Regions from separate parts of the Kribbella lupini genome, predicted to be linked through region 4. Evidence: predicted binding sites of a transcription regulator. Region 4 holds the regulator's gene; each other region holds the start of a gene.
The links. The regulator HrcA, encoded in region 4, represses chaperone genes, less so after heat shock. The targets are predictions, from matches to a motif close to TTGGCACTCGNNNNNNNCGAGTGCCAA.
Positions count from the first base shown of each region.

Region 1 (5,692 bases), on a different contig from region 4:
CGGCCGTTGAAGAGAGGACCCGCCGAGCGAGAGGTGCGCGACCTACCGGATTTGGGGGTTGTGTTCGGCCGCCCTGCCCCGGGTTGGGCAGGGCTTGGCTTGGCGGAGCTGGTTACTGCTGGCGGGACTTGAGGGCGTCTCGGATTTCGATGAGGAGTTGCTGGTCCATGGTGAGAGGTTCCGGCTCGGGCTCGGGCTCGCCCTTGGCGGCGGCTGCGGCGGCGCGGCGGTCCTGGATCTTCTTCATCGGGACGACGAGGACGAAGTACACGACGAGTGCGGTCAGGAAGAAGACGATGAACGCGTTGATGATCGCGGCGAAGTCGATGATGGACTTGGTGTTGCCGTCGACGATCTGCCAGCTGAGGCCGGAGACGTTGCTGCCGCCGAGCGACGCGACGAGTGGGTTGACCAGGTTGTCGACGACGGTCTTCACCACGGTGGCGAAGGCGGTGCCGATGACCACGGCGATGGCCAGGTCGAGGACGTTGCCTCGCATCAGGAATTCCTTGAAGCCCTTGAGCATCTCTTTCTGCCTCCACGAGAGGGTCCCGGTGGACCCGCGGTGATTTGTACCCGGCCAACGTAGGGGTCCGTCCGGGGGCTGGCGAGGGAGCACGCCGCAGGGCAGCGGATCGTGGTCGGAGATGTTCGCTCAGTGACCATGGACGGAGATCAGCTGGTGTCCCGGGTCAAGGCGACGGTTATGCGGGAGTTGGTGGTGGACTGCGCCAACCGGGCGGCGGTCGACGGAGAGGTGGCGAGGACCACCAGGGCGCCTCCGGACGAGCGGCTCGGCGCGGGCAGGGCCAGGACCCGGACCGCGGTCGCCAAGCGAGCGGCGGAAGGGTCTGCCGTGGCCGAGGCGGCGTACAGGTCGACGTGGTCGCCGGGGCGCAGGAGGGCGGCGATGTCGGGGTCGTCGAGCCGGAGCGGGTACGCGACCAGGCCGGGTGGGATCGCCGGTGGAGTGAGGAAGCGGGCGTCGGTGAGTGGTTCGCCGGCGCGCACGGCGGTCGCGAGGATGCGGTCGGACAGGTCGGTGTCCGGTCGGAGCACGCCGCTGGGGACGGTCGCCGGCGGGAGCCGCAGTACGCGGAGGTCGTCAGCCGATGGCGTGACGCCGCCGGGAAGATCGCGTGCGGCCGCCAGGACCGCGGTCGAGGCCGCGGCCGGCGGGGAGAAGGACGCGAGGCCGAAGTAGACGGCGGCCGCCGCGCACAGGCCGGCGAGGAGCCGGCGGTGCCAGCGGGCGGCGCGGATGAGGTCGTGCCAGAAGTTCGTCATGCCAGGGAAGGTACGAGTTTCCCCGGAACGGCCGATTCAGTTGTCCACAGGCCCCCGCGTCGAGCGCGGGATCAGGCGGCGCTGGTCTTGCTGGAGCCCGACGAGGAGGAGCTCGACGACGAGGAGGACTTCGACGAGTCCGACGAAGACGACGACGAGCCAGACTTCGAGGAGTCCGACGAGGACGACGAGGACGACGACGAGGAAGCCCCGGAGTCGGACTTCGCGCTGATCGTGCTCGTGCTCGACGAGCGGCTGTCGTTGCGGTAGAAGCCGGAGCCCTTGAACACCACACCCACCGCGTTGAACACCTTGCGCAGCGTGCCCTGGCAGTTCGGGCAGACCGTGAGGGCGTCGTCGGTGAAGCTCTGCCGGACCTCGAGCGCTTCGCCGCAGTCGGTGCACTGGTACTGGTACGTCGGCACGTTCTTCCCCTTCAGGACGTCTGGCACTCCTACTACTCGACTGCTAATAATGCGCCAGAGCGCCGAAGTATTCCAACTCCGACGGTCTGGACCGGTTCCGGTCACTTCCGGCAACCCTGCAACCGAACCGCCCTCGCCGAGCGTCTCCACAGGCGTGGGACCACTGGGGAGGGGTCAGGGGGACGTCAGGTCGGTGCTGCCCGGCGTCGTCGTCTGGATCGGCGCAGCGGTCGTGCTGGCGCACTACGGGACACCATGGAGCGCGATCCTGGCGTACAGCGCCTACCTGAGCCTCGGGATCATGCTGCCCGGCGTCCTGCTCTGGCGGCTGCTGCGGGGCAACCAGGACGGGTTCGCGGCCGATCTGGCCTTCGGGACCGGCTTCGGGTTCGCACTGTCGATCCTGACCTACCTGCCGGGCCGAGCAGTGGGCTTCCCCTACCTTCCCCTGGCAGTCCCACTGTTGACGCTCGTCGCCTTCACCGCGCTTAAGCCCCTCCGCCCGTACTGGCGCAGCAGGCGACCTCCGATGCCGGCCTGGTGGGCCTGGTTCGTCGCCGGGGCCGGGGCGCTCGGCCTGTGGGTGATCACCCGCGCCGGTCTCCAGATCGAGCCGATCGCGTTCCCCGACGCCGCCTTCCAGTACGGCGACCTGCCGTTCCAGCTGGCCCTGACCGCCGAGCTGAAACACCACCTGCCCGGTCAGATCCCGTACGTCGTCGGCCAGCAGCTCAACTACCACTGGTTCCTCCACGCCGAGCTGGCCGCGGCGAGCTGGCAGACCGGGATCGAACTGGACCTCCTGCTCCGCCGCCTGATGCCGGTGACGGCCGCCCTCGTCCCGGTCCTGTCCGTCGCCGCGCTGGCCACGAGGCTCGCGCGCAAGTCGTGGGCCGGCCCGCTGGCCGCCTGGCTCCTGCTGACGGTGACCAGCTTCGACGTCTACGGCTGGGGCGGCCGCGACCTGATCAGCCAGGCGGCGTACTCGAGTGCCGTGCTGATGTACAGCCTCACCCACGCCTTCGCCGTCGTACTCGCGTTCCCGGTCGTCTACTCGATCGTCTGCCTGCTCCGAAGAGACCGGCACCGCGGCAACTGGCTGCTGCTGGTCGTCGGACTGGCAGCGCTCGCCGGGGCCAAGGCGTCCTTCGTGCCGATGCTGGTGGTGGCAGTTGCTCTGGTCGTCGTGGTGAAGCTGGCGACCGACCGGAGGCTCGACCGGACGTCGGTGGGACTCGGTCTGGCCGTGCTGGCCGCGTTAAGTTTCGCCCAGTTCGTCCTGTTCGACGCCAGCTCCTCCGGCATCGCCTTCGGACCGGGCCAGGCCTTCCGCGCCCTGGCCGGTCGGGTCGGCTTCGAGAGCCGCTACAGCGACCACGCCGCAGCGGCCGTGGTCCTCGGTACGACGGGCGTCACGCTCCTCGTCTCGTGGGCGCTGGCGGGGCTCGGGATGCTGGGCTTCGCCCGCGAGCGCAAGTGGAAGGACCCGGCCGCGGTCTTCCTCACCGGATTCGTCCTAGCGGGCATCGCCGCCGCTGCTCTGCTCCGCCACCCAGGCTTCAGCCAGCTCTACTTCCTCCGGGCCGCCTTCCCGTTCGCCATCGCGGCCTCGGCCTGGGGACTGACACTCCTGCTGAGCGGACTCCGGCTCCGGCAGGTCGGTCCGCGGGTGCTGTTCGCGCTGGCAGGCGGGATGGTGCTGGCGCAGGTCGTGGCCTACTCGACCCCACACAGGCCGCGCAGCAGGCAAGGAGTAGCGGCGGTCAGCTTCCAGGTGATCTGGCCCTGGCTGGTCGTCCTCCTGGTCGCCGGACTCGCAGTACTGGTCCTCCGACAGACGCAGGAGCGCGCCGCAGCACTCGGTCTAGGCGTGCTGGTCGTCCTGGGCGTAGCCGCGGTCGACGTCCCGAAGACGATGGTCACCACCCTCACCGACCAGGTCTGCGTCGCCGGACCGGACCGGCCGGAGTGCCGGCAGACCAGACGGCAGGTCCCTGCCGGAGGCGCTGAGGCCGCCCGCTACATCCGTGACCACTCGGCTGTCGGCGACAAACTCGCCACCAACTCGCACTGCACCCCTGTCTACGCGGACCGGACCTGTGATGCCCGCAACTTCTGGCTCGCCGCGTACGCCGAGCGGCGGGTGCTCGTGGAGGGCTGGGCCTACACCCCGACCGCGCAGAGCCGGAAGGACGCCGACGCCGCCATCTACGGACCGTTCTGGAACCAGCCGTTGCTGCAGCTGAACGACCGCGCCTTCAAACGGCCGACCAAGCGCGTCCTCGACCAGCTGTGGACCCAGTACGGCGTCCGCTGGCTCGTGTTCGACACCAACCTCGACTGGCCCCCGGGCGAGCTCGAGGGCTTCGCAGACCTCCGCTACTCCGTCGGCGCGGTCGCGGTCTACGAGCTGACCGCGCCGACGGAGGACGCGGCTACGCCCGGCGTACCGAGAAGTTCCAGCAGCCCGCGATGACGTTCCGGACGTGGACCAGCGCCACGTCCGGGTCGTCGAAGAGCCGCTTCAGCTCGCCGGGCGCGGTACCGGGCTCAGCCAGTACGCCGTCGAGCATCTGCCCGGTCGCGTCGTACGGGCGCAGGACGGCGCGCCGCTCGCGGAAGTCGTCGGGGAAGTCCGCTCCGGCGTACCCGGAGCACTCCGACGCGTGGACGAAGACCGGGCCGACCTCGGCGTACGGACCGCCCAGCGGTGACGGCTGGTAGGCGATCAGGGCGATCTCCTCACCCTCGGTGGACATCCGCAGGCAGCACCGCAGCGGCGCTCCCTCGCCGGAGTCGAAGGCGACCAGCGGGTTGCCGTGGTCGTCGTGGCCGTTGCATCGGATCCGGTCCAGATCGGTGGCCGGAACGGGCAGGAACTCGAGCTCGCTGAACATGACCGTGGAACGCGCCAGGCCCCCGAGGTGTGAGTACGGAGCGTTAAGGACCGGTATCAGCATTTGGGGTGCGCGGCGGCATTCTCTACGGTTGGGTCCGTGCGTCGCCTGCTTCGGTTACTCGTCATCAGCGGAATTGCGCTGGCCACCCTGCTGCTCGTGGTGGCCGGGACCGGCATTTTCGTCGTCCGCCACTCCTTCCCCTCCTACGACGGCACGATCGAGCTGACCGGCCTGGACGCCGACGTCGAGGTGGTCCGCGACGCCAACGGCATCCCGCAGATCTACGCCGACAAGCCGGCCGACCTGTTCGCCGCCCAGGGCTACGTCGCGGCCCAGGACCGGTTCTTCGAGATGGACTTCCGCCGCCACGTCACCTCCGGCCGGCTGGCCGAGTTGTTCGGCCGGGACGCCCTGGAGACCGACAAGTTCGTCCGGACGCTCGGCTGGCGCCGGGTCGCCGAGAAGGAGCTGGGCCTGCTCAGCCCGGCCACCCGGCAGTACCTGGACGACTACGCCCGCGGCGTGAACTCCTACCTCGACCAGCACTCCGGCTCCGGGCTCAGCCTCGAGTACGCCGTACTGTCGCTCAAGGGCACCGACTACCGGCCCGAGCCGTGGACGGCGGCCGACTCGCTGGCCTGGCTGAAGGCGATGGCCTGGGACCTCGGCGGCAACATGGACGAGGAGATCACCCGGACCAAGCTGGCCGCGACGCTGCCGGCCAAGACGATCGACAGCCTCTACCCGGCGTACCCGTACGACCGCAACGAGCCGATCGTGGCCAACGGCGCGGTCGACGAGGACGGCAAGTTCACCACCGCGCCGGTGAACAGCCAGGCGCCGGCCCGGGCGATGTTCAGCAAGGGCCTGCTCAAGTCGCTGGACAGCGTGGACAAGGTGGCCAAGGGCCTGCCGCTGCTGCTCGGCCGCGGTGACGGCATCGGCTCCAACTCCTGGGTGGTCTCCGGCGAGCACACCACCACCGGCAAGCCGCTGCTGGCCAACGACCCACACCTGGGCGCGACCATGCCGGGCATCTGGATGCAGGTCGGGCTGCACTGCAACAAGTTCAGCCCGCAG
Region 1 covers NZ_BAAANC010000003.1:1,064,869-1,070,560, reverse strand. Annotated here, with positions in the region: gene ABD235_RS31290 (MscL family protein) at 113-499, opposite strand; gene cpaB (Flp pilus assembly protein CpaB) at 676-1,287, opposite strand; gene ABD235_RS31280 (FmdB family zinc ribbon protein) at 1,359-1,712, opposite strand; gene ABD235_RS31275 (hypothetical protein) at 1,906-4,188, shown strand; gene ABD235_RS31270 (DUF1203 domain-containing protein) at 4,148-4,609, opposite strand; gene ABD235_RS31265 (penicillin acylase family protein) at 4,709-5,692, shown strand, end outside.
Region 1: ABD235_RS31280 (FmdB family zinc ribbon protein) is a predicted target of HrcA. The motif match lies at 1,733-1,759, and genes of this name have one in related genera.

Region 2 (5,692 bases), on a different contig from region 4:
GACCAGCGCGTCGTGCAGGGCCAGCCCTTCGGCCGGGGGAACGATCCGGTCGCGGTCGCCGTGGGCGATCAGGAACGGCGGCAGACCCGTCGGCCCGGCGTCGCGCCGTTCCTCGTCTCGCACGATCGCGGTTCGCGCCGGGATGTGGTCGAGCAGGCTGAGGGCTTCGGCCGGCGTCCGCGGCTCGGGGCCGAGCAGGTCCTGCTCGAAGTGGAAGGGGAGCAGGCGGGCTTCCAGGGCGGTGCGTCCTGCGGTGGCGGCCAGGTCGGCCTGACCGAACCAGTGGACGACGGCCTGCACGAGCTCGGGACTGCTCAGGGCGAGGAGTGACACCAGGTACGCGCCGGCTGAAGCGCCCCACACGCCGATGCGGTCGGTCCGCAGGCCGAGCTCCGGCCCGGTTGCGCGGAGCCAGCGGACGGCGGCCTCGACATCGTGGAGCTGCGCGGGGAACACCGCGTCCGGCGCGAGCCGGTAGTCGATCGACGCGACCGTCACCCCCTGCGCGGCCATCGGCGCCAGCCGCGTCTCGGCTTCGGCGGTCCGGTCCCCGTGCGTCCACCCACCGCCGTGGACGTAGACGACGACCGGCGAGCCGCCGTCTGCCGTCGTACTGGCTGGTGGTCCGGCGCGGTAGAGGTCGAGCCGCAGGTCGACGCCGTCGACGGTCGCGTACGTCAGGTCGCGGTCGACGGTTCCATTACGTCCCATGCCTGTAACTGTATTGCTAGGCTCCGGCCCCATGAACGAGTCGCGCCCCGGCGGGCGGCCGCGGGACGCCGCGCTGGACGAGGCGATCATCCTGGCGACCCGCAACCGCCTGGTGTCCGACGGATACTCGCGGATGACGATCGGCGACATCGCCGCCGACGCCGGGGTCAGCCGGCCGACGCTCTACCGGCGCTGGAACTCCAAGTTCGCGCTGGTGGTCGACGCGCTCGACTACGGTTTCCGCCGGCAGAAGGACTCGTACGCCGTCGACCTCGCCGGTCTGGAGCCCCGCGAGGCGCTGACCGAGGCGGTCCGGCGGCTCGATCCGGCGTACTTCACCCCGGACGCGATGGTCCTGATGGGCAACTTCGCCGGCGAGGCCGCCCGCACGCCGGAGCTGCTCGAGATCCTCCGCCGGCACGCCGTCGAGCCGCGGATCGGCCTGGTCGAGACCGTCCTCACCGAGCTCCAGGAACGCGGTGCCGTCCGCGCCGGGATCGACCGCCACACGATCGCGACGCTCTGCTTCGGCGCGTACTTCGCCGCCTTCTACCGCGGCGACCCCGCCGACGGCATCCCGGCCAAGGTCGTCGAGGTCCTCTGGCCCGCGGTCGCCGCCTGACGGCCCGGGACCTGATCGCCGGCGTCCCTTGCCCCGCGACCCACGGCTGCCTCCCGCCGGTAGGCGCTCGGGGTCGTCCCGACCTCACGCCGGAAGACCGCGCGGAAGTTCGCCGCGCTGCCGAAACCGGTCGCGCCGGCGATCCGCTCGACCGGCCAATCCGTTGCCTCCAGCAACCTTCGCGCGCTGAGCAGCCGCTGTGTGGTGACCCAGCGCATCGGCGACTGCCCAGTCTCGGCCTCGAAGTGCCGGATGAACGTACGCCGCGGCAGGTGGCTGCGATCGGCCAACTGCTGCACGGTGATCGGCTCGCCGAGGTTCTCCAGCACCCACCCGCGAGTGGGGGACAGATCGGACCGCGGCGGAGCCGGTACGCCGAGCTGCTGCCGCTGGTCGCCGCTCCGGACCGGCGCCGCGACCACCCCTTGTCCAGCCGCGTGCGCCGCCTCCGCACCGAAGTCGGACCGGACCAGGTGCAGGCAGGCGTCGATCGCCGCGCCACCTCCCGCGGAGGTGAGGAGTCGGCCGTCCTCGACGAACAGCTGGTCGCCCAGCACGTTCACCATCGGGTAGAGCGCCCGCAGTGACTCGACGTACTGCCAATGCGTGGTGGCGTCGCGCCGGTCGAGCACGCCGCTGGCAGCCAGGGCGAACGTGCCGGTGCAGATGCCGACCAGCCGGGCGCCGCGCTCGGCGGTGGTCCGCAGCAACTCCAGGTACTCCGCCGGCAGCGGGACCTCCGGGTCGTCGTACCCGGGCACCACGACGATGTCGGCCGCCGCGGCCGCGGCCAGGGGAGCGGCGGGCCGGAGGGCGGACCCCGGGACGTCTGCGTCGCCGCAGAGCAGTACGTCGTACCCGCCCTGCTTGCCGAGGATGTACGCCGGGATGGTGACGTCGAGGTCGATCACCCGCGGCACGACCAGGATCGCGACGCTCAGCACGGGTCCTCCTCGGCGACGGTACGGCGGGTGGCACGAACGATGCCGTCTTTGGCACGGCCGCGGCTGGTGGCCGGCGGCCCGGCTTCCTAGGTTGATTGAACCTTAATCTTCCAGACAAGGAGCGATCGCCGATGACGGTTCGGGTGGAGAACCACGGGGTCCCGTGGGAGCACGACTACGGCTACGTCCAGGCCGTCCAGCGCGGGGACACCATCTACGTGTCGGGTCAGCTCGCGCACGACGGCGCCGACCTGGTCGCGCCCGCGCCGGTCGACGAGAACGGCGCGGTGACCGACTTCTCCGCGATGGGCGACCAGCTGCGCCGGACCTACGCGAACGCCGAGGAACTGCTGCGGCGCTTCGGCGCCTCGCTCGACGATGTGGTCGAGGAGGTCGTCTACGTGCTGGACGTCGACGCCGCGATGGCGGTCGCCGGCGAGGTCCGCAAGGCGGCGTACCGGCGCGACGACCCGCAGGTCGCCAGCACGATCCTCGGCGTCACCCGCCTGGCCTTCCCGCAGCAACTGGTCGAGGTCAAGTTCGTCGCGAAGGTTTAGGGCGTGTCTGGCAATTCTCCCCTAGTGCGACGGCGGGTGCAGGTCGTAGCGCTGGATGATCTCGTCGTACCAGGTGGGGGTCTCGTAGGTGAGTCCGTACCTGGTGGCGAGGTCCGCGAACTCGGGGGTCTCGCGAAGCGGGCCGAGGCCGGTGGCGGCCGAGCCGGCCAGGAGTTCGCCGAGGTCGCGGAAGTAGTTCTCGAAGCCGCCAGGCGTGATCACCTCGATGATCCGGCCGGGAGTGCTGCCGGCGTTCCACATCGCGTGCAGCTGGCCGCGCGGCTTGGTGATGTAGCCGCCGGGGCCGAGCACCACCTCGCTGTCGTCGGACCGGAAGCCGATCTCGCCGGCCACCACGATCGAGTGCTCGTCCTCGCGGGTGTGCCGGTGCGGGGCGGTGATCGTGCCGACCGCGAACGGGTGCTCGACGATCGCGACCTCGCCGCCGTTGGCTGTGGCCGACAGTTTCAGGACGGCGCCGAAGCCGGGCAGGGCGATCTGCTCGCCCTCGCCGGGCTGGACGACGGTGACGCCGGTGCGCTCCACGGATCCTCCTCGGGCGTAGTTTCGTTACAAGCATTGACTGTAACTCGCGAGGGTCTCCGGGACCAGGTCCGGCTTGCACTCGCTGGGGTCGAGTGCTAATACTTGGTTAGCACTCAGTGGGCGAGAGTGATAACGCTCGTGCCTGCTGGGAGCTGTCAGAAGACGGCCTCGATGAGGTGCCGGAGTCAGGCGGGACGTGACCGCGACGACCTCGGTGCCGTCCGTCGCGGGCATCCCGGCCGGCTGAACCACCAGAAACTCGACGCGGGAGGACTCGCGGAGAATGCCCAAGCTGATTTCGTTCAACGAAGAGGCGCGCCGCGGCCTCGAGCGGGGAATGAACACCCTCGCCGACGCCGTCAAGGTGACGCTTGGCCCGAAGGGCCGCAACGTCGTCCTGGAGAAGAAGTGGGGCGCCCCCACGATCACCAACGACGGCGTCTCGATCGCCAAGGAGATCGAGCTCGAGGACCCGTACGAGAAGATCGGGGCCGAGCTCGTCAAGGAAGTTGCCAAGAAGACCGACGACGTCGCGGGTGACGGCACCACCACCGCGACCGTGCTGGCCCAGGCGCTCGTGCGCGAGGGTCTGCGCAACGTCGCCGCCGGCGCCAACCCGATGGGCCTGAAGAAGGGCATCGAGAAGGCTGTCGAGGCCGTCAGCGAGCAGCTGCTCGCGCTGGCCAAGCCGGTCGAGACCCGCGAGCAGATCGCGGCCACCGCCTCGATCTCGGCGGCGGACACCCAGGTCGGCCAGATCATCGCCGAGGCGATGGACAAGGTCGGCAAGGAAGGTGTCATCACCGTCGAGGAGAGCAACACCTTCGGTCTGGAGCTCGAGCTCACCGAGGGCATGCGCTTCGACAAGGGTTACATCTCGCCGTACTTCGTGACCGACACCGAGCGGATGGAAGCGGTCCTCGACGACCCGTACATCCTCGTGGTGAACAGCAAGATCTCCAGCATCAAGGACCTGGTCCCGGTGCTCGAGAAGGTCATGCAGACCGGCAAGCCGCTGGCGATCATCGCCGAGGACCTCGAGGGCGAGGCGCTGGCCACCCTGGTCGTCAACAAGATCAAGGGCACCTTCAAGACCGTCGCCGTCAAGGCGCCGGGCTTCGGTGACCGCCGCAAGGCCATGCTCGGTGACATCGCCATCCTCACCGGTGGTCAGGTCATCTCCGAGGAGGTCGGCCTCAAGCTCGACACCGTGGACCTGGAGCTGCTCGGCCAGGCCCGCAAGGTCGTCGTCACCAAGGACGAGACCACCATCGTCGAGGGCGTCGGCGACGCCGACTCGATCCAGGGCCGGGTCAACCAGATCCGCGCCGAGATCGAGAAGTCGGACTCCGACTACGACCGTGAGAAGCTGCAGGAGCGGCTGGCCAAGCTGGCCGGCGGCGTCGCGGTGATCAAGGTCGGCGCGGCCACCGAGGTCGAGCTGAAGGAGCGCAAGCACCGCATCGAGGACGCCGTTCGCAACGCGAAGGCGGCCGTCGAGGAGGGCATCGTCGCCGGTGGTGGCGTCGCGCTGCTGCAGGCGTCGGTGATCGCGTTCGAGAAGCTGGAGCTCGAGGGTGACGAGGCGACCGGTGCCGCGATCGTGCGGTCGGCCGTCGAGGCTCCGCTCAAGCAGATCGCCGTCAACGCCGGCCTCGAGGGTGGCGTCGTGGTGGAGAAGGTCCGCAACCTCGAGCCGGGTCACGGCCTGAACGCCGCGACCGGTGAGTACGTCGACCTGATCAAGACCGGGATCATCGACCCGGCCAAGGTCACCCGGTCGGCGCTGCAGAACGCGGCCTCGATCGCGGCCCTGTTCCTCACCACCGAGGCAGTCATCGCCGACAAGCCGGAGAAGGCCTCGGCCGCTCCGGGCGGCGCGCCCGACATGGGCGGCATGGACTTCTGATCCCGAGAAGTTCCTCGCAGTACCAGTAGCAAAACGAAGCGGTCCCGGGTCCCAGCCCGGGACCGCTTCGCTGTGTTCAGGAAGCAGTGGACAACTCGGCCGCGCGCAGCAATCGCAGCTGCCCGATCTCCGCGGCGTTCTTCATCAGCTCGGCGTTCACCCACCCGTACAGGTCGGCCACGGTCCGGCCGGCTTCCGGCGGCCAGGGGAACGCCACCGGAAGCGTGAGCCGCGACGAGTCCTCCAGTACGACGGACCACTCGTCCCGCAGGTGGTGCATCCAGTCGCGGGTGCCGAGCAACGTGCCCGGCCACGGTACGTCGGTGCGGTGCGGCGGCACGGTCTGGCGGGCGTGGGCCAGCGCGGTGGTCCACCACCAGCCGATGTGCCAGGTCAGCCAGCC
Region 2 covers NZ_BAAANC010000003.1:1,339,803-1,345,494, reverse strand. Annotated here, with positions in the region: gene ABD235_RS32670 (alpha/beta hydrolase fold domain-containing protein) at 1-711, opposite strand, end outside; gene ABD235_RS32665 (TetR/AcrR family transcriptional regulator) at 743-1,333, shown strand; gene ABD235_RS32660 (GlxA family transcriptional regulator) at 1,261-2,277, opposite strand; gene ABD235_RS32655 (Rid family hydrolase) at 2,409-2,834, shown strand; gene ABD235_RS32650 (cupin domain-containing protein) at 2,856-3,380, opposite strand; gene groL (chaperonin GroEL) at 3,664-5,289, shown strand; gene ABD235_RS32640 (DinB family protein) at 5,366-5,692, opposite strand, start outside.
Region 2: groL (chaperonin GroEL) is a predicted target of HrcA. The motif match lies at 3,453-3,479, and genes of this name have one in related genera.

Region 3 (5,692 bases), on a different contig from region 4:
GCGACCGCCCGGTGCCGCAACGACGCCTGGGTGACAGCCGCGGTGACCACCGCCGCGTCGTACCGGCGGCGGAGCTTCTCGACCAACTGCAGCTCGCCGCCGGGGGTGAAGGACGCACAGGCCTCCGCCAGTACGTCGGACCCCGGTGGGGTGAGCAGTGTGGTGATCGAGTGGGGTGTCACGCGCTCATTCTGCGCTGAGCACTCAGAGAGAGCTGTAGCAGCCGGTGCTCCAGATGCCCTTCGTCGAGTGGTAGAGCCGCCAGTTCATCGCCGAGCGGGTCTGCGGGCCGTAGATGCCGTCCGCGGCGAGCTTGTGGCGCTTCTGGACCTGCTTGACGATCGCACGGGTGTTGCTGCCGTACACGCCGTCGATCGTGAGCTTCGACCCGTAGCAGTAGTTCAGGTTGCGCTGCAGCGTGCGGATGGCGGTGTCCGGGTCGCCGAACCGCTCGTTGCCGCGCTGCGGGTCGTCGCCGTACATCAGGTTGCAGCGGGTGCTGCTGCTCTCCCAGACCGACGGCGCCGGCACGCCCCACCCGTTCCCGACCGGCACGAGTCGGGCGCTCCGGCACTGCTCCAGCGCGGCCGCCGCAGCTGCGGCCCGTACGCCGCGGTCGCCGGCCCGCCCGGCTACCTCACCCGGCGCCGGCTCGGGAGCTGTCGCGGCTGCCGGTGCGCCCGCCGCCTGCGGAGTGTCCGTGTCGGAGTGGCCGCCGGCGACGGCCACTCCCACGACGATCGGACTGACCACCAGTGCGGCGATCGCGACCAACGCCTTGCCCGACGGCTTCTTCAACGCGAGGGAGAGTTTCATCCGGGCTCCTCGAACTGGTGGTCGCTCCAGACAGCACGGTCCCACGTCGGACCGCCCAGGCCCAGTCCTCGGTCGCGGAAAGTGCGGGAGGGACTACAGCGGGCTGTAGCAGAGCTCGCTCGACAGCCGCAGCTTCGGGTTCCAGAGCCGCCAATTCATCGCCGAGCGGGTCGCCGGGCCGTAGACCCCGTCCGCGGTGAGGCCGTGCCGGCGCTGCACCGCGGCAACGGCGGCCTGGGTCTTGCTGCCGTAGCGGCCGTCGACGGTCAGCTTGGAGCCGTAGCAGTAGTTCAGGTTGCGCTGCAGCGTCTTGATCGCCGTCTCCGGGTCGCCGAACGGGTTGCGCGGGTCGCGGTGCGGCAGGTCGCCGTACTTGAGGTTGCAGGTGCTGCTGCTGTCCTCCCAGATCGAGAGCACCGGGACCGTCCAGCCGGCGGTGTTGACCTGCCGGTTGTAGACCTGCTGGCACTGCGACAGCGCCTGCGTTCCGGCCGACGCGCTCGAGGCCGCGACGGTCAGCGGTACGACGGCGACCGCGGCCGTGGTGGCGACGACGGCGATCCTGCGGACCGTGGCCGTGCGCCGGAGGCTGGTGAGAACGGACATGGTGGTCTCCCTCCCGATGGACCCCGGTCGATCGGCGTCCTGTACCGCTGAGACGACCTGGACCCGCTCGCGAGTTGAGTCCCGGACCGGTTCGTGATGTTCGCCGGTGGCGGACTTTCTGGCACTCGAGTTGACCGAGTGCTAATCGCGGCCTAGATTCGGTGTTGGCACTCTCCCTGTGAGGGTGCCAGCGGCCCCGGCCCCTGACCCCCGCGACGGCAGGCGGCGGGACGGCCGTCCTGACGCACTGTGAATCATCAAGAACTCGACCGTGGAGGTCAGCAAGTGTCGGTCACGATCAAGCCGCTCGAGGACCGCGTCCTCGTTGCGCCGCTCGAAGCCGAGCAGACCACGAAGTCCGGCCTGGTGATCCCGGACACCGCCAAGGAGAAGCCGCAGGAGGGCGAGGTCCTCGCCACCGGCCCCGGCCGCATCGACGACAACGGCAACCGCGTCCCGCTGGACGTCGCCGTCGGCGACAAGGTCATCTACTCCAAGTACGGCGGCACCGAGGTCAAGTACGACGGCCAGGACTACCTGATCCTGGGCGCCCGCGACATCCTCGCCGTCGTCAGCAAGTGACGACTGCTCAGAGTTTCTGACTGACACCGCCCCGGTGCCGATCACCGGCGCCGGGGCGGAGTCGGTCCAGAACCGGCTGGGCCATTGAACGCAAGAATTCAGAGAGGGACTGGTTTTTCCATGCCGAAGATCCTCGAGTTCGACGAGAACGCGCGGCGCGCCCTGGAGCGTGGCGTCGACAAGCTCGCGAACACGGTGAAGGTGACGCTGGGGCCCAAGGGCCGCTACGTCGTGCTGGACAAGAAGTGGGGCGCCCCGACCATCACCAACGACGGTGTCACCGTCGCCCGTGAGGTCGAGCTGGACGACCCGTTCGAGAACCTCGGCGCGCAGCTGGCCAAGGAGGTCGCCACCAAGACCAACGACGTCGCCGGCGACGGGACCACCACCGCCACGGTGCTGGCCCAGGCGCTCGTGCACGAGGGCCTGCGGGCCGTCGCGGCCGGGGTCAACCCGATGGGCCTGAAGAAGGGCATCGAGGCCGCCGTCGAGGCCGTCTCCGCCCGGCTGATCGAGACCGCGCGCCCGGTCGACGACAAGGGCGACATGGCCCACGTCGCGACCATCTCCGCCCGGGACGCCGAGATCGGCGGCCTGATCGCGGACGCCTTCGACAAGGTCGGCAAGGACGGTGTGATCACCGTCGAGGAGTCGAACACCTTCGGCACCGAGCTCGAGTTCACCGAGGGCATGCAGTTCGACAAGGGCTTCATCTCGCCGTACTTCATCACCGACGCCGAGGCCGGCGAAGCGGTGCTGGACGACCCGTACATCCTGATCAGCCAGAACAAGATCTCCGCCGTCGCGGACCTCCTGCCGCTGCTGGAGAAGGTCGTGCAGTCGGGCAAGACGCTGCTGATCATCGCCGAGGACGTCGAGGCCGAGGCCCTGTCGACCCTGGTGGTCAACAAGATCCGCGGCAACTTCACCTCCGTGGCCGTCAAGGCCCCGGGCTTCGGTGACCGCCGCAAGGCGATGCTGGAGGACCTGGCCGCGCTGACCGGCGCGCAGGTGATCGCTCCCGAGGTTGGGCTCAAGCTCGACCAGGTCGGCCTCGAGGTGCTCGGCACCGCGCGGCGGATCGTCGTGAGCAAGGACAACACCACCGTCGTCGAGGGCGCCGGCAAGGCCGACGAGATCGAGGCCCGGGTCAACCAGATCAAGGCCGAGATCGAGCGCACCGACTCCGACTGGGACCGCGAGAAGCTGCAGGAGCGGCTGGCCAAGCTGGCCGGTGGCGTCTGCGTGATCAAGGTCGGCGCGGCCACCGAGGTCGAGCTGAAGGAGAAGAAGCACCGCATCGAGGACGCCGTGTCGGCGACCCGTGCGGCGATCGAGGAGGGCATCGTCGCCGGTGGCGGCTCCGCCCTCGTCCACGCCGCCTCGGTGCTCGACGACAACCTGGGCCTGGAGGGCGACGAGCTCGCCGGTGTCCGGATCGTCCGCAAGTCGGTGGTCGAGCCGCTGCGCTGGATCGCCGAGAACGGTGGTTACGAGGGTTACGTCGTGACCGCCAAGGTGGCCGAGCTCGAGGTCGGCAGCGGCTTCAACGCCGCCACCGGTGAGTACGGCGACCTGCTCGCGCAGGGTGTCCTCGACCCGGTCAAGGTGACCCGTTCCGCGCTGGCCAACGCCGGCTCGATCGCGGCCCTGCTCCTCACCACGGAGACCCTGGTCGTCGACAAGCCCGAGGACGAAGAGCCCGCCGCCGCCGGTCACGGCCACGGTCACGGTCACTGATTCCTCCGCACCACACGTAGTACCCGCACTGCCCGGCAGGTCCTCGGACCTGCCGGGCAGTGGGCTTTTCCGGCCCTTCAGGCCGTCCGTCCTGTGGATACCCGGGGGTAGTGACAGGTTGTAATGAAAAATGCTCAGTGATCACGAATTGCCACTAGGCAGCGGCGCATCCGGCCCGTAGCATCTTGCAGGCTGACCGGTCTGATACGAGGGGGCGAGGGGTGACCGAGGTTCGAATGCCGCACACCCACGACCGGGTCGAGCTCAGGGATCTGGCCGCACTGGCGGCGGGTGGGGATCCGGGAGCTCTGAACGATCTGCTCACCAGGGTGCGCGCGGTCGCGCACCGGTACGTGCGCTCCCGCCTGTGGACCTATCCGGGCGGGGCCGACATGGTCGACGACGTCGCGCAGGAGGTCTGCGTGGCGGTGTTCGGCGCGCTCGGCCGGTACCGCGACGAGGGCCGGCCGTTCGAGGCGTTCGTGTACGGGATCGCGGCCCGCAAGGTCGCCGACGCCCAGCGCGCGTTCGCCGTCGCCGACGTGTCGACGCCGGACCTGCCGGACGGGGCCGACGAGTCCCCGACGCCGGAGGAGCACGCGGTCAGGCACTCCGAGGTCCAGCACATCGTGGGCCTGCTGGAGAGATTGCCGGAGAAACTGCGGGAGATCCTGCGGCTCCGGGTGGTAGCGGGGATGTCAGCCGAGGAGACCGGCCGGGCACTGGGGATGACACCGGGGGCGGTGAGGGTCGCACAGCATCGGGCGTTGAACACGCTCAGGGGGTTTGTGGGACATGAGGCACAGCTGGAGCGAGGAGCAGGGGAGGAGCGGAATGGCTGAGCGCTTTGACTTAGACGCGATCGAAGCCGACGACGCGCTGCTCGACCTGCTCGCAGCCGGTGGGGAGTCCGCGTGGGAGGCGGGCGAGCACGACCCGACGCTGAAACTGCTGGCCGATCTACGGCTGGCGGTCGAGGTCGAGGGCGAGCTCCCGGTGGAGACGATCGACGACCCGGAGAGCTTCCTGGCCCGCTGCGCGGCGCTGAACCCGGTCACCGATCCGTTCACCCGCAAGGTCGCCGCCCGCGGCCTGGCCGTCGGGGTCGCCGCGGTGGCGGCGCTGTCGGTGTCGGGAGTCGCGGCCGCCGTCAACGGCGACCCGCTGGCGCCGTACGAGAAGATCGTCGAGAAGGTCGTCGAGCAGCTCCGGCCGCAGACCAGCTTCCCGCAGGAGAAGCTCGACGGCATGCCGATCGTCGACAAGTCGAAGATCGTCAAGGTCGCCAAGGACTACCAGCAGAAGCAGCAGGACGCGCGCGAGGTCGAGGAGCGCAGGGCCGAGCAGCGGCTGACCGACCCGCTCGCGCTCGGTCTGACCGAGCTCGAGACCTTGATGCCGAAGCCGCCGCTGGCGCGCCCCGAGCCGCCCAAGGTCGACATCAAGACGGGCACGCGCGACCCGCTGGTGCCGCCGGCCGAGCCGACCGACGACAAGCCGGTCGCCAAGCCGACCGTTCCGGTGGACGAGCCGACTGGCGAGCCGAGCGGTGAGCCGACGGACAAGCCGAGCGACCCGCCGCCGACCCAGCCGACCCAGGAGCCGACCGACCCGCCGGCCACGCCGACGGACCCGCCGCCGACCCAGCCGAGCGACCCGCCGCCGACCAGCGAGCCGACCGACACCGGTGGTGGCAACAACGGCCAGACCGGCGAGAGCGGCGAAACGCCGGGCTCGGACCCGACCACGGTGCCGAGCGAAGGCACTGGCGAGACCGGTACGCCGGGCGGCCAGACCGAGGTCGGCGACGGGGAGACCCAGCAGCCGGGCGCGGGCGACACCAAGGGTGAGACCCAGCCGGAGGACCAGCCGGCCGGTGACCAGACCGACGGGACGGGCGACTCCAAGCCGGCCGACGAGACCAAGCCGGCCGACGACTCGAAGCCGA
Region 3 covers NZ_BAAANC010000003.1:1,381,754-1,387,445, reverse strand. Annotated here, with positions in the region: gene ABD235_RS32860 (class I SAM-dependent methyltransferase) at 1-182, opposite strand, end outside; gene ABD235_RS32855 (peptidoglycan-binding domain-containing protein) at 205-816, opposite strand; gene ABD235_RS32850 (peptidoglycan-binding domain-containing protein) at 910-1,422, opposite strand; gene groES (co-chaperone GroES) at 1,708-2,004, shown strand; gene groL (chaperonin GroEL) at 2,125-3,744, shown strand; gene shbA (RNA polymerase sigma factor ShbA) at 3,966-4,586, shown strand; gene ABD235_RS32830 (hypothetical protein) at 4,579-5,692, shown strand, end outside.
Region 3: groES (co-chaperone GroES) is a predicted target of HrcA. The motif match lies at 1,541-1,567, and genes of this name have one in related genera.

Region 4 (5,692 bases):
GGGCGCAGAACTGCGGGAGCGCCTTGACGGTGGTCTCCACGTCGGCGTCGATGATGTTGCCGAAGACGCCGCAGAACAGCACGAGATCGGCCGGTACGGCGCCGGCGTACGCGTCGGTCCGGCCGGCGTCGGCCTCGACGACCTCGATGCCGGTCAGGCCGTTGACGGTGGCCGCCGTCCGCGCCAGGCCGGCGTTGCGGTGGTCGAGCTCGACGAGCCGCGCGGTGACGCGGCCTCGGGCCGGGTGGGTGGCGAGGACCTCGATCAGGTCACGGCCCTGGCCGGCGCAGGCGCTGACCACCTGGAGCTCGGCGTCGGGGTCGGCGTCGAGGCGTTCGCGGATCGCGCGCTGCACCGACGCGAGCCGGCGGCTCAGCGGCGACTCCTCGTCCTCGTACGACGAGTGCCACTCCAGCCAGTCCATCGAGCTCAAACCGCGGTCCTCCAACGAGATCTGGCCAGCAGGACGGATGCTGCGGCGACGCCTGCGGTGGACGTCCGCAGGACCGTGTCGCCGAGCAGTACCGGCTCTGCTGCGAAGGCTTCCAGCTCGGCGTCGGTGATGCCACCCTCAGGACCCACCACGATCACCACGTCGCCGGTGGTCGGTGGGTTCAGCGTCGCGAGCGGGGTCTTCGCTTCTTCGTGCAGTACGGCGGCCAGCCCCGCGTCGTGGACCAGGCGTGCGACCTCCGCCGTCGACGCCACCGGAGCCACCTCGCAGAACCAGCTCCGCCGCGACTGCTTGCTCGCCTCGAACGCCCAGGAACGCCACTTGGTCAGCGTCTTCTCCACCCGCTCCGGGTTCGCCCGGAACTGACTGCGATCCGCGTTCCACGGCACGATCAGATCGACCCCGACCTCGGTCAGCATCTCCACCGCCAGCTCAGCCCGCTCCCCCTTGGGCAGGGCTTGGACGACGACCAGCCGAGGAGCCGGTTTCGGCACACTCCCCCGCTGGTCGACGGCGACGGTGATGCCGGACTTCGAGGAGGCCACCACAGCACCTTCGGCGAAGTTCCCCACACCGTCCGTCAACCGAACCCGCTCCCCAGGACCGATCCGGCGCACCACCGCCGCATGCCGACCCTCGGCGCCGCCGAGCACCAGCTCAGCTCCTCCTCCGCCTGCGGCGGAGGAGGAGTGGGGGGAGGAGGAGCCGACGCCCCCGGGCTCACCGGCTACGCCGGGAGCGGGCGCCTCGCCGAGGTCGGCCAGGTGGAATACCGGGAGGCCCATGGTTGGCCGGGGGTTCAGTGGGCGCCGAAGGCGTCGCGGAGGCGGCCGAAGACGCCCTTGTGGGTGGCTTGGACCTGGCCCTGCGGGCGCTCCTCGCCGCGGGCCTCGGCCAGGTCCTTGAGGATCTGGGCCTGGTGCTCGTCGAGCTTCGTCGGGGTCTCGACGATGATCTGGACGATCAGGTCGCCGCGGCCGGCGTGGCGCAGGCGCGGGACGCCGCGGGCGGTCAGCGTCATCGCGGTGCCGGACTGCGTGCCGGGCCGGATCTCCAGCGGTGTCGTCTCGCCCTCCAGCGTCGGCAGGTCGATCGTCGTGCCCAGCGCGGCAGCGGTCATCGGCAGCGTGACCGTGCAGTGCAGGTCGTCGCCGTTGCGGCTGAAGATGTCGTGCGGCTCGACCTCGATCTCGACGTACAGGTCGCCGGCCGGACCGCCGCCGGGGCCGACCTCGCCCTGGCCGGACAGCTGCACGCGGGTGCCGCTGTCGACACCGCCCGGGATCTTCACCGTGACCGTACGACGCGAGCGCACGCGGCCGTCGCCGGAGCACTCGACGCACGGGCTCGGGATGGTCGTCCCGAAGCCGCGGCAGTTCGGGCACGGGCGCATCGTCCGGACCTCACCGAGGAACGAGCGCTGCGTGTGCGTGACCTCGCCCCGGCCGTGGCACACCTCGCAGGTGACCGGCTCGGACCCGGCCGCCGCACCCGACCCCGAACAGGTCGGACAGACAACGGCGGTGTCGACCTTCAGCTCCCGCGTCGTACCGAACGCGGCCTCGCTCAGGTCGATCCGCAGCGGGATCAGCGCGTCCTGGCCGCGCCGGGTGCGTGGTCGCGGACCGCGCGTCGCGCCGCCGGTCTGGCCGAAGAAGGCGTCCATGATGTCGGTGAAGGTGAACGCCTGGCCGAAGCCCGCGCCCGCCCCACCCGGTCCGGCGCTCGCGAACGGGTCGCCGCCGAGGTCGTGGACCTGCTTCTTCTGCGGGTCGCTGAGCACCTGGAAGGCGCGGCCGATCTCCTGGAACTTGGCGTGCGCGTCCTCGGAGTCGTTCACGTCCGGGTGGTACTGACGGGCCAGCTTGCGGTAGGCCTTCTTGATCTCGTCCTGGGACGCGTCACGGCTGACGCCGAGAACGGCGTAGTAATCGGTGCTCATACTCCAGACCAGAGGTAGGGAAATCGCTGATTGGTCATGAGTCGGCCAGGATCTGGCTGACGTAGCGCGCGACGGCGCGGACGGCGCCCATCGTGCTGGGGTAGTCCATGTGGGTCGGGCCGACGATGCCGAGGGTGGCCAGCGCCTCCGACTTGGGGCCGTAGCCGGTGGCGACCACCGAGGTGGTGGCCAGCCCCTCGTACGGGTTCTCGTGCCCGATCCGGACCGTGAGGGTCTGCGGGTGGGTCGCCTCGCCGAGCAGCTTGAGCAGGATCACGTGCTCCTCGAGCGCTTCCAGCACGGGTTTCACGTTGCGCTCGAAGTCGTCGCCGTACCGGGTCAGGTTGGCCGCGCCGCCGACCGCGATCCGCTGCTCGCCCTCGTCGGTGAAGGCCTCCAGCAGCGTCGTCACGATCGCCGTCACGAACGGCCGGTCGGCCGGCGGGAAGGTCTCGGCCACGCCGGTCAGCGCGGTGGTCGCGTCGGTCAGCCGCTGGCCGGTGAGCACCGTGTTCAGCCGGGAGCGCAGGTCGGCGACCAGCTGCTCGTCGACGTCGGCCTGCGCCTCGACGATCCGCTGCTCGACCCGCCCGGTGCTGGTGATCAGCACCAGCAGCAGCCGCCGCGGGGTCATCGTCACGACCTCGACGTGCCGCACGCTGGAGCGGATCAGCGTCGGGTACTGCACGATCGCGACCTGGCGGGTGATCTGCGCCAGCAGCCGGACGGTCCGCCGTACGACGTCGTCCAGGTCCACCGCGCCGGTGAGGAACGACGAGATCGCCTTCTTCTCGGCCGCGGACAGCGTCTTGACCGTGCTCAGCTTGTCCACGAACAGCCGGTACCCGGCGTCGGTCGGGATCCGGCCGGCGCTGGTGTGCGGCTGGGTGATGTACCCCTCCTCCTCCAGCGCGGCCATGTCGTTGCGCACGGTCGCCGGCGAGACGCCGAGGTTGTGCCGGTCGACCAGCGTCTTGGACCCGACCGGCTCGTGGGTCGCCACGTAGTCCTCGACGATGGCCCGGAGCACGTCCAGTTTGCGCTCGTCCAGCACGCGCACCACCCTCTCTCAGCATCCGGTCCTGGCACTCAGACAGTTCGAGTGCCAGTCTACCGACCCGTAGTAGAGGTTTGCGCCTCAGGCAGTTTCGGGCGAGGCTCCCAACGGTACTGCGGCCGGCCGCTCGACCGTGCTGGCGACGTCCACCGGCTGATCCTTGGCGGCCGCTTCGAGCAGCGACTCCAGGACGTCGAGCACGTGGAAGGCCAGGGCACCGTCCGCACGATGCGCACCACCGGTCCGGATCGCGCGCGCCATGTCAGCAACCCCGACACCGCGCCCCGCCCCGGCGTACCCGCCGGCCACCGGTACCTCGGTCCACTCGCGCTGCGCCGCAGTCGCGATCTCGACCGTGCCGTCGAACGCGTTCGGGTCGGGCACCGACAGGCTGCCGTCGGTGCCGTAGATCTCGATCCGCGGCAGGCGCGCGGCCCACACGTCGAACGACATCAGCACCGTCGTCAGCGCCCCGGACTCGTGCTCGAGGATGCCGGTCACGTGCGTCGGGACGTCGACCGGGAAGACCTGCCCGGCCCGCGGCCCGGTGTGCACCTTGCGCTCGTCCTGCGAGCGCCCCGCGCGCCCGGTCACCCGGCGGACCGGGCCGAGCAGCGTGATCAGGCTGGTCACGTAGTACGGGCCCATGTCGAGCAGCGGGCCGCCGCCGGGCTGGTAGTAGAACTCCGGCGCCGGGTGCCACAGCTCGTGCCCGGGCGTGACGAACGACGCACTGGCCGCCGTCGGTACGCCGATGTCGCCGCGGTCGATCACGGCGCGCGCGGTCTGCGTCCCGGTGCCGAGCACGGTGTCCGGCGCGCAGCCGATCCGCAGGCCCTTGGCCTCGGCGAGCTCGAGCAGCGGCTTGGCCTCGGCGCGGTCGACGGCCAGCGGCTTCTCGCCGTACGTGTGCTTGCCGGCTTCGAGGGCCGCCCGGTGCACCGGCGCGTGCGCGGCCGGGATGGTCAGGTTGAGCACGATGTCGACGTCGGGGTCGGCCATCAATTCGTCCGATGACAACGCCCGGACGCCGGGGTGCGCGTCGGCGACGGTCTGCGCGCGCGACACGTCCAGGTCGGCCACCGCGGCCACCTCGACGCCCGGCAGCTTGGCCAGGTGGTCCAGGTAGGTGCCGCTGATGACGCCGGTGCCGACGATGCCGACGCGGGTCACTTGCTCGCCCACAGCAGCCCCCGCTCGATGATCGTGCGGACCTCGGGGGTGTCCAGGTCGGCGAGGCTGTGGCCCGGCGTACAGACGAAGACCTTGCCGTCGCCCCAGGTGCGGGTCCAGACCGCGGGCATCGTCGCGCCCTCGATCCACGGGTAGTCCGGGTGGGCCCGGAAGGTCGTGGTCGCCAGGACGGTGTTGCTCGGGTCGGCGTGCACGTAGTACTGCTCGGTGTGCAGGTCGAAGTGCTCGATGCCCTCGACGATCGGGTGATCGGCGACCACCTCGATCCGGTGGTCGACGAAGCCGCCCGGGTGCGAGATGAACTGGCCGCCGGTCATGAAGCTGTAGTCGACGTTGCCGCGGAAGGAGTCGACGATGCCGCCGTGCCAGCCGGCCAGGCCGGTGCCGGCGCGGACCGCGGCCTCCAGGCCCTTGGTCTCCTCCGCGGTGATCTCGCCCATGCTGATGCACTGCAGCACCAGGTCGGTGCCGTCCAGATCGAGGTAGCTCGAGGTGCTGTCGGAGACGGTGACCTCGAAGTCGTTGTCCCGCAGGAAGGGGATGAACAGCTCGGTCGCCTCGACCGGGAGATGCCCTTCCCAGCCGCCCCGGACCACCAGTGCCCGTCGTGTCGTCACGCCGCCCTGCCCTTCAGAGATGGGATCTTTCCAGTGCCTAGGCGACCCTAAGCGCCCGCACCGGCCCCTTCAACCCCCTTCCCAGCCGGTGGATATCGTTTGCCGGAAATGGCCTGCTCTAGGGTCGGCGTCATGGGATGGAAGTTCTGGAAGAACGACGAGCGGCCGCAGGACGCCGTGCCGCCGGTGGCGGCGCCGCGGGTGCAGGACGACGTGCCGTTCCAGCTGCGCGTCGAGGACGTGTTCTCGATCACCGGCCGCGGCACGGTCGTCACCGGGCGGGTGCTGGCCGGGGTGGTCCGGGAGAACGACGAGGTCGGCGTCCAGCGCGGCGGTGTCGAGGTGCTGCGCACCGTGGTGGCCGGAGTGGAGATGTTCCGGCGGACCACCGATCGGGCGGTCGCGGGCGACAACGTCGGGCTGCTGCT
Region 4 covers NZ_BAAANC010000001.1:260,228-265,919, reverse strand. Annotated here, with positions in the region: gene ABD235_RS01270 (SAM-dependent methyltransferase) at 1-424, opposite strand, end outside; gene ABD235_RS01265 (16S rRNA (uracil(1498)-N(3))-methyltransferase) at 430-1,110, opposite strand; gene dnaJ (molecular chaperone DnaJ) at 1,254-2,396, opposite strand; gene hrcA (heat-inducible transcriptional repressor HrcA) at 2,431-3,450, opposite strand; gene ABD235_RS01250 (Gfo/Idh/MocA family protein) at 3,535-4,638, opposite strand; gene ABD235_RS01245 (ThuA domain-containing protein) at 4,623-5,264, opposite strand; gene ABD235_RS01240 (EF-Tu/IF-2/RF-3 family GTPase) at 5,397-5,692, shown strand, end outside.